2 regions of the Allobosea sp. ANAM02 genome follow, and region 2 is predicted to be linked to the other one. Evidence: predicted binding sites of a transcription regulator. Region 2 holds the regulator's gene; the other holds the start of a gene.
The links. The regulator PhoB, encoded in region 2, activates phosphate uptake and scavenging genes when phosphate is short. The targets are predictions, from matches to a motif close to TGTCATNNANCTGTCAT.
Positions count from the first base shown of each region.

Region 1: the regulator PhoB is predicted to act here: its motif matches at 1,864-1,880, upstream of phnC (phosphonate ABC transporter ATP-binding protein).

Region 1 covers NZ_AP022848.1:880,383-884,568, forward strand. The annotation lists gene phnD (phosphonate ABC transporter substrate-binding protein) at 1-862, opposite strand, end outside; gene phnC (phosphonate ABC transporter ATP-binding protein) at 947-1,765, opposite strand; gene OCUBac02_RS04285 (efflux RND transporter periplasmic adaptor subunit) at 2,181-3,260, shown strand; gene OCUBac02_RS04290 (efflux RND transporter permease subunit) at 3,270-4,186, shown strand, end outside.
Region 2 covers NZ_AP022848.1:1,351,357-1,355,542, reverse strand. The annotation lists gene zapE (cell division protein ZapE) at 1-60, opposite strand, end outside; gene OCUBac02_RS06535 (amino acid ABC transporter ATP-binding protein) at 155-904, opposite strand; gene OCUBac02_RS06530 (SpoIIAA family protein) at 1,015-1,401, shown strand; gene phoB (phosphate regulon transcriptional regulator PhoB) at 1,405-2,112, opposite strand; gene phoU (phosphate signaling complex protein PhoU) at 2,262-2,981, opposite strand; gene pstB (phosphate ABC transporter ATP-binding protein PstB) at 3,059-3,859, opposite strand; gene pstA (phosphate ABC transporter permease PstA) at 3,905-4,186, opposite strand, start outside.

The sequences.
Region 1 (4,186 bases), 470 kb from region 2:
TCGGGTCGTAGGCCTTGTTGTCGACGGCGACGAGCGGGCCCTGCTTGCCCTCATAGATCTTGTCGAAGGCGGCCTTGTCCTTGGTGGCGAGGTTCAGCACCGCGTCACGGATCTTGGCCTTCAGTTCCTCCGGCAGGTCGGTGAGATAAGCCATCGGCGAGTTCACGATCTGGTCGGACTTGTAGATGATCCGGAAGTCCTCGGCCTTGGCCATGCCCTTGCGGGCCATGCGCTGCAGGTTCGATTCCTGCTCGTCGTTCCACCAGTTGGCGGCCATGTCCACCGTGCCTTGCTGGAGCGCGATGATCGCGTTCTCGTGGCTGCCTGTGTAGACGACCTTCGAGAAGAAGGTTTCCGGCTCGATCTTCATGCCGTTGAGCACGAAGCGCGGAACGTTGTTGCCGGAGGTCGAGTTCGGGTCGACGAGGCCGAGATTCCTGCCCTTGAGGTCCTCGACCTTCTTATAGGGCGAGTCCTTCTTCACGTAGAAGACCGAGTGGTAGCCCTTGGTGCCGTCGAGATTGGTCTCGATGGCGAAGGCATCGACCTTGGCGCCGGTCATGCGGGCGCGGGCGAAGGAGGCCGGGCCGTACATGCCGATATGGATGTTGCCGGCGCGCTGGCCCTCGATGATCGCGGCATAGTCGTTGGCGATGCGCAGCGTCACCTTGGTGCCGAGTTCCTTCGCCAGATAGTTCACGAAGGGGGTGTAGCGCTCGACGACGCCGGAAGCGTTCTCGGAGGGGATGATCGCGAAGACGAGCTCGGGATATTTCGCCTTCCAGTCCTGCGCGAAAGCAGGCGCCGCGGCGAGCGCGAGGCCGGCGACGGCGAGCGAGAGGGTATGACGACGGGTCAGCATCGATGTGCTCCTGGTTGCAGTCGTAAGTGGGGCGGTCTTCTCGCGGCGACAGCCCCAAGGGGCCGGTCCGGCGATCTCTGGAAATCAGGCGATCTTCTGGCGCGCGCGCTTCGCTTCGGAGGCAGCGATGGCGTCGAGCGCGTCCAGCGCCTCGGCGCCGGCATCCTTGGCCTCGATGCCGTAGAGCTCGGCCGCGATCTCGCGGGTCAGGGCCTGGGGCACGTCGTCGAACACGACCTTGCCGGCGGACATGCCGATCAGGCGGTCGCAGTATTTCGCGGCGATATCGAGGTCGTGCAGGTTGCACATCACGGTGATGCCGTCCTCGCGATTGATGCGGAACAGCGCGTCCATGACGACCTGGGTATTGCGCGGGTCGAGCGAGGCGATCGGCTCGTCGGCGAGGATGATGCGCGGTTCCTGAACGAGAGCACGGGCTATGGCGACGCGCTGCTGCTGGCCGCCGGAGAGCGTCTCGGCGCGCTGCGCCAGCAGATGGCCCATGTCGAGGCGCTCGAGCGCAGCGATGGCGCGGATCTTGTCGTCCTCGGAGAAGCTCTTCACCAGCGTCAGGGCCGCCGAGCGGTGGTTCAGCCGGCCGAGCAGGACATTGGTCAGTACGTCGAGGCGCCCGACGAGATTGAACTGCTGGAAGATCATCGCCGTATCGCGGCGCCAGCGACGCAGCGAAGCGCCCTTCAACCCGGTCACGTCCTGCTCCGCGCAGACGATCCGGCCGGTGCTCGGCTCGGTCAGGCGATTCAGCATGCGCAGCAGCGTCGACTTGCCGGCGCCGGAGGGGCCGATGACGCCGACCATCTCTCCCTTCGGAACGGTCAGGGTCACGGAGTCGACCGCGTTCCTGTCGCCAAAGCGCTTGGTCAGGCCTTCGATGCGCAGCATGAATGATTTCTCGGGCACGATACGGGGCATGAGCACGCTCCCCTGGCCAAGGTTGGACGGGCTGGCGTCTCGATCGCGGCGAGGCCTAACGAGCGCGGATGACAGCCGCATGACGGCCCTGGGCTGCCGGATTCATCACGCCGCCAGCCGGTCAACGTTTCGTGAGGTCTCCAGAATGGGCTTGGCGGTTCCGCGGCTTACCGGCAGGATCAGGTGTGGATGTTTGTGTGAGGCGGAGATGCCCGTGGCGGCGGGTCTTTCGACGGCAAGCATCTTGCATTGATGACTATGAGGCCGGATCGAGACGGCATCGGCGCAGAAACCGCTGTTTTTGTGCCGCTGTGGCGCGCCGGCATCTTAGCAACGCCTTTCGTTCCATTTAAGACCAATGGGCGGCAACGGAGCCTCCAGCCTGATGAAGCGGTTCGTTCTTTTCGTTCTCGTCGCCGCCATCGCCGGCGGCGGCTATTATGCCTACCGCAATCAGCGCGCCGGCACTCAGCAGGCCCAGGCGAGCGCGGTCTCGGGGCCGCGCGCCGTGCCGGTCGAAGTTGCATCCATCGAGATCGGCACCGTCAGCGAGGAGGTCGAGGCGCTCGGCACGCTCGCAGCCGATGAATCGGTGGTGATCGCCCCCGAGATCGCGGGCCGCGTCGTCTTCCTCGGCTTCAAGGAAGGCGAGCGCGTCAAGGCCGGGCAGGAACTGGTCAAGCTCGATACAGCGATCCTCGATGCCGAGCTCAAGCAGGCGATGGCCGATCTTGGTCTCGCCCGCGATACCAACGAGCGGCTCAGGGGGCTGGTCTCGCGCGGCTCGGGAACGCAGGTCGCGCTCGAGGAATCGGCGGCGAAGCTCGCCTCCAGCGAGGCCCGCGTCCAGCTCGCCAAGGCCAAGCTCGCGCAGTCGACCATCCTGGCGCCGTTCAACGGCGTCGTCGGCCTGCGCTCGGTCGGCGTCGGCGACTATGTCTCGGTCGGCAAGCAGATGATCACGCTGACCAAGATCGATCCGATCAAGATCGATTTCCGCGTGCCCGAAATCTATCTCAGCCGCCTCAAGACCGGACAACCCGTGCAGATGCGGGTCGACGCCGTGCCGGACCGCAATTTCCAGGGGCATATCTACGCCATCGACCCGGTCGTCGACGTGAACGGCCGGGCGATCCGCCTGCGCGCCAACATCCCCAATGCCGATCTCGCCCTGAAGCCCGGCCTCTTCGCCCGACTCGCCATCACCGTCGACCAGCGCGAGAACGCGATCCTGGTGCCGGAGATGGCCGTGGTGCCCGACGCCGTCGGCAAGATGGTCTATATCGTCGACAAGGGTAAGGCGAAGCGCGTCACCGTCGAGCTGGGCAAACGTCTGCCCGGCAAGGTCGAGATCGTCAGCGGACTGAAGCCCGACATGCAGATCATCACCGCCGGCCAGATGCGGCTGCGCGATGGCGCGACCATCGCGATCAAGGACAAGGTCGTCCAGACGAGCCAGCTCTAGGACCGCCCCATGAGCCTCTTCGAACTCTTCGTCCGCCGGCCCGTTCTCTCGACGGTGCTGAGTCTGCTGGTAATGCTGATCGGCATCGTCTCGTATGGCCGCCTGACCATCCGCGAGTATCCCAATATCGACGAGCCGATCGTCTCGGTCCGAACCGATTATCGCGGCGCCTCGGCCGAGATCATCGAGACGCAGGTCACGCAGATCCTGGAGAACTCGATCGCCGGCATCGAGGGCATCGAGATCCTGTCCTCGACCAGCCGCCAGGAGCGCAGCTTCATCCAGGTGCGCTTCCGCCCGGACGTCGATCCCGACGTTGCGGCCTCCGACGTGCGCGACCGCGTCAGCCGCGTGCGCAGCCGCATGCCGGACGAGATCGACGAGCCGGTCATCGCCAAGGTCGAGGCCGACTCGCAGCCGATCCTCTACCTCTCGCTGACCAGTTCGCGGCACGGACCGCTCGAGCTGACCGACTTCGCCGACCGCTTCATTTCCGACCGCGTCCAGAACGTCACCGGCGTGGCGGAGGTCCGCATCCTCGGCCAACGTCAATATGCGATGCGCATCTGGCTCGATCGCGCTCGGATGTCGGCCTACGACGTCACCGTGCAGCAGGTGGAGGCTGCCGTCCGGGCGCAGAACATCGAAATCCCGTCGGGCCGCATCGAGAGCAACGACCGCGAGTTCACGGTGCTTTCGCAGACCAGCATGACCACGCCGGCTGAGTTCCGCGAGATCGTGGTCAAGGACGCCAGCGGCTTCCCGGTCAAGGTCAAGGACATCGCCAAGGTCGAGCTCGCCGCGCGCGAGGAGCGCAACGCCGCCTGGTTCAAGGGCACGCCCTCGGTCACGATCGGCATCGTCAAGCAGGCGACCGCGAACCCTCTCGACGTCTCGGCCGGTATCGAGGAAGCGCTGCCCGGCAT
Region 2 (4,186 bases):
GCGCTCGATGGCGCCCGCCTCGACGAGGGCGGCGTAACGGTCGGTGATCGAGGCTGACATAAGGGCGGGCGCTGGCGATCCGAGAGAGACCTGACCGGGTTACGGCAGCCCTGCCCGCATCGCAAGCCCACAGGTCGTTTCGGGCGAAGCCGCGTCATCCCCCGAGTGTGGCGAGGAAGTCGCGCGTGCGCGCCTGCTTCGGCGCGGCGATGAGCTCCTCCGGCCGCCCCCGTTCGACGATCTCACCCGTGTCCATGAAGGCGACATCATCGGCGACCTCCCGCACGAAGCCGATGTCATGTGTCGCCACGATCAGGGTCAGTCCCGAACCGACAAAATTCCGCATCATGGCGAGAACCTCGCCCGCCTCCTCCGGATCGAGCCCCGCCGTCGGCTCGTCAAGCAGCATCAATCGCGGCTTCGCCGCCAGCGCCCGCGCGATGGCAAGGCGCTGCCGCGCTCCGCCCGAAAGCTCGCTCGGATAGGAATCGCGCCTGTCGGCCAGCCCGACCCGCTCCAGAGCCGCCATCGCCTCCACGACGGTGTCCCGGCGCGACCGTCTCAGCAGCGCGAGCGGCCCCTCGAGGATGTGCTGCAAGGCGGTCATGTGATCGAACAGCTCGGGGGGCTGCGGGACCGTGCCGATGACATGGCGCGTACCCGCGCCCTCCCGTCCGATCAGCTCCCCATCGATCGTGATCGTCCCCTCGTCGACGGCCTCGCTCCCGCCGATGCAGCGCAGCAGCGTCGACTTGCCGGCGCCAGCCGGCCCGATGAAGCACTGGACCATGCCCGGCCCGATCGCGAGCGAGACGTCGCGCAGCGCCTGCACAGCGCGGAAGCGCTTGCTGGCATGGGCGATGGCGACGGCCGCGCCTGCCTTCGTGATCTGCGCCGCACCCAAGCCGCGTCCTCCGTGAATATCATCGGAGGCCATATCGCCCGATCCGCGGCAAGACCAGCCCGGCGAAACCTCCCCCTAGCCCACGCGTTTGCGCTTTAGGAGGACCAGCCATGCTCACTATTCTGCCCGCGCCTGACCATGTCGCCGCCTATCGCCTGTCGCAAACGCTGACCGGCGAGGATCTCGACGCGATCATGGCCGATATCGATGCCCGGCTCGCCCGCCACGAGAAGCTCGGCATCCTCGCCGACATGACCGACTTCACCGACATGACGCTGGCCGCCGCCTGGAAGGATGCGCGCTACAGCCTCGGCAAGCTCTGGGAACTCAAACGCTTTCCGAAGGAAGCGGTGATCACAGACAGGGGCTGGCTCGCCGGCTTCGTCGATCTGCTCGACCCGGCGATCCCCTTCGTCAAGGTTCGCGCCTTCAAGCCGGAGGACTACGAGAAGGCGCTGAGCTGGGTCGGCGATATTGAGGGCGGGCCCGACGCTTGAGGCTTACGCGGCACCGCCCCGCGCGAAGGTCTCGTCGAAGGCATAGCCAGCGCCGCGCACCGTCCGCAGCGGATCCTTGGCGTCGCCCGGCGTGATCGCCTTGCGCAGGCGCCCGACATGGACGTCGACGGTCCGCTCGTCGATATAGACGTCGCGGCCCCAGACCGCGTCGAGGAGCTGGGCGCGCGAATAGACCCGGCCCGGCGCCTGCATGAGGAACTCCAGCAACCGGAACTCGGTCGGCCCAAGATGGAGTTCGCTGCCCGCGCGGCGAACACGTCGCGTCGTGCGGTCGAGTTCGAGGTCGCCGGCCGCGAGCAGCCCGGCGACATGGCCGGGCTTGGCCCGGCGCAACAGCGCCTGGATACGCGCGATCAATTCCGGCAGCGAGAACGGCTTCACGACATAGTCGTCGGCGCCGGTGGCGAGCCCGCGCACACGCTCGGTCTCCTCGCCGCGCGCCGTCAGCATGATGATCGGCACGCGCTCGGTATCGCGCCGCGAGCGCAAGCGCCGGCAAAGCTCGATGCCGGACAGGCCCGGCAGCATCCAGTCGAGCAGGACGAGATCGGGGGTGTGATCGCGCAGGTGCAATTCCGCATCGTCCCCGCGCGCGACGCTGTCCACCTCGAAGCCCTCGGCCTCGAGATTGTAGCGCAGCAGCAGGGTGAGCGGCTCCTCGTCCTCGACGATCAAGATGCGTGCGGCCATGCTTCTTTTTCCGTCCGTCATTCGAGCCTGCCGTCATGCTCGCCCCTGTGGCGAGCATCCACGTCTTGAACGGCACCTGCCGGGACGAAGACGTTGATGGTCGGGACAAGCCCGACAATGACGGAAAGGCTACGGCACTTCGTGTTCGTTCAGTTCCCCGTCACCGTTTCGACCTCGATATTGGTCGTGTCGAGTTTCGGCCGATTCACGTCGAGGGAATCGCCGGTGACGAGGTAATGGATGGTCTCGGCGATATTGGTGGTGTGGTCGCCGATGCGCTCGATATTCTTGGCGCAGAACAGCAGATGCGTGCAGAAGGTGATGTTGCGCGGATCTTCCATCATATAGGTCAGGAGTTCGCGGAACAGCGAGGTGTAGAGCGCGTCGATCTCGTCGTCGCGGCGCCAGACCTCGAGCGCCTTCTGCTCGTTGGTCGCGGCATAGGCGTCGAGCACGTCCTTGAGCTGGGCCTGCACGAGGCGGCTGATATGCTCGAGCCCGACGACCGCGCGATGCGGCGGCTGGAACTGCCCGGCGATGGCGACGGCGCGCTTGGCGATGTTCTTGGCGAGATCGCCGACGCGCTCGATATCGGAGGCGAGGCGGATCGCCGAGATCAATTCGCGCAGGTCCTGCGCCAGCGGCTGGCGCCGGGCGATGGTGAGCACGGCCTTCTCCTCGACCTCGCGCTGGAGATTGTCGAGGCGCTGGTCGGCCGAGATGATCTTCTGGGCGAGCGCGGTGTCGCGGCGGACGAGCGCGACCGTGGAATCGCCCAGCATGCGTTCGGCCATGCCGCCCATTTCGGCGAGGCTGCGGCGAATGCCTTCGAGATCGGCGTCGTAGGAGCGGACGATGTGGTCGGTCATAGGGGTGTCCTCCGGCGCATCGGCCCGAAAAGTGGAAACCAGTTTTCGGGTAAGCCGATGCGAAACAAAATTGCCGCTTAGCCGAAACGGCCGGTGACGTAGTCCTGGGTCTGCTTCTTGGCGGGGTTCATGAAGATCGTGTTGGTCGGCGCAAACTCGATGACCTCGCCGAGATACATGAAGGCCGTGTACTGCGAGATGCGCGCCGCCTGCTGCATGTTGTGCGTGACGATGGCGATGGTGAAGTCGCTCTTGAGCTGCTCCAGCAGGTCCTCGATCTTGCCGGTCGAGATCGGGTCGAGCGCCGAGGTCGGCTCGTCGAACAGGATCACCTCCGGCTTCTGCGCGATGGTGCGCGCGATGCACAGGCGCTGCTGCTGGCCGCCGGAGAGGCCCATGCCGGAGCTCTTCAGCTTGTCCTTGACCTCGTCCCAGAGCGCGGCGCGGCGCAGCGCGCCCTCGACGCGGTCGTCGAGCTCGGATTTCGGCGGCTTCTCGTAGAGGCGGATACCGAAGGCGACGTTGTCGTAGATCGACATCGGGAACGGCGTCGGCTTCTGGAAGACCATGCCGACGCGCGAGCGCAGCTCGTTCACGTCGACATCCTTGCCGATGATGTTGCGGCCGTCGAGCATGATCTCGCCTTCGGCGCGCTGCTCCGGATAGAGCGAGTAGATGCGGTTGAAGATGCGCAGCAGGGTGGACTTGCCGCAGCCCGACGGGCCGATCAGCGCCGTGACATGCCGGTCGCGGAAGTCGAGATTGATGTTCTTCAGCGCCTTGTGCTCGCCGTAGTAGAAATCGAGGTTCTTCACCGCGATCCGGACGGGCGCCTCGGCATCGAGCGACTGGGGGGAGAGTTCAAGGGTCGAAAGCATCGACTTAGGTCCTCAAGGTCGGTCGCGACCGGGTTGGTTTCAGGCTCACTTGCTGCCGGCGACGATACGCCGGGCAACGATCGAGAGCACGAGGATCGAAACGGTGATGATCAGCGAGCCGGCCCAGGCGAGCTGCTGCCAGTTCTCGTAGGGGGCGGAGGCGAACTGGTAGATCGTCACCGGCAGGTTGGAGACGCCGCCGACCAGCGTCGGCGAGAACCAGAAATTATTGTTGAGCGCGGTGAAGAGCAGAGGCGCGGTCTCGCCGGCGATGCGGGCGAGAGCCAGCAGGATGCCGGTGACCATGCCGGCCTTGGCGGCGCGCCA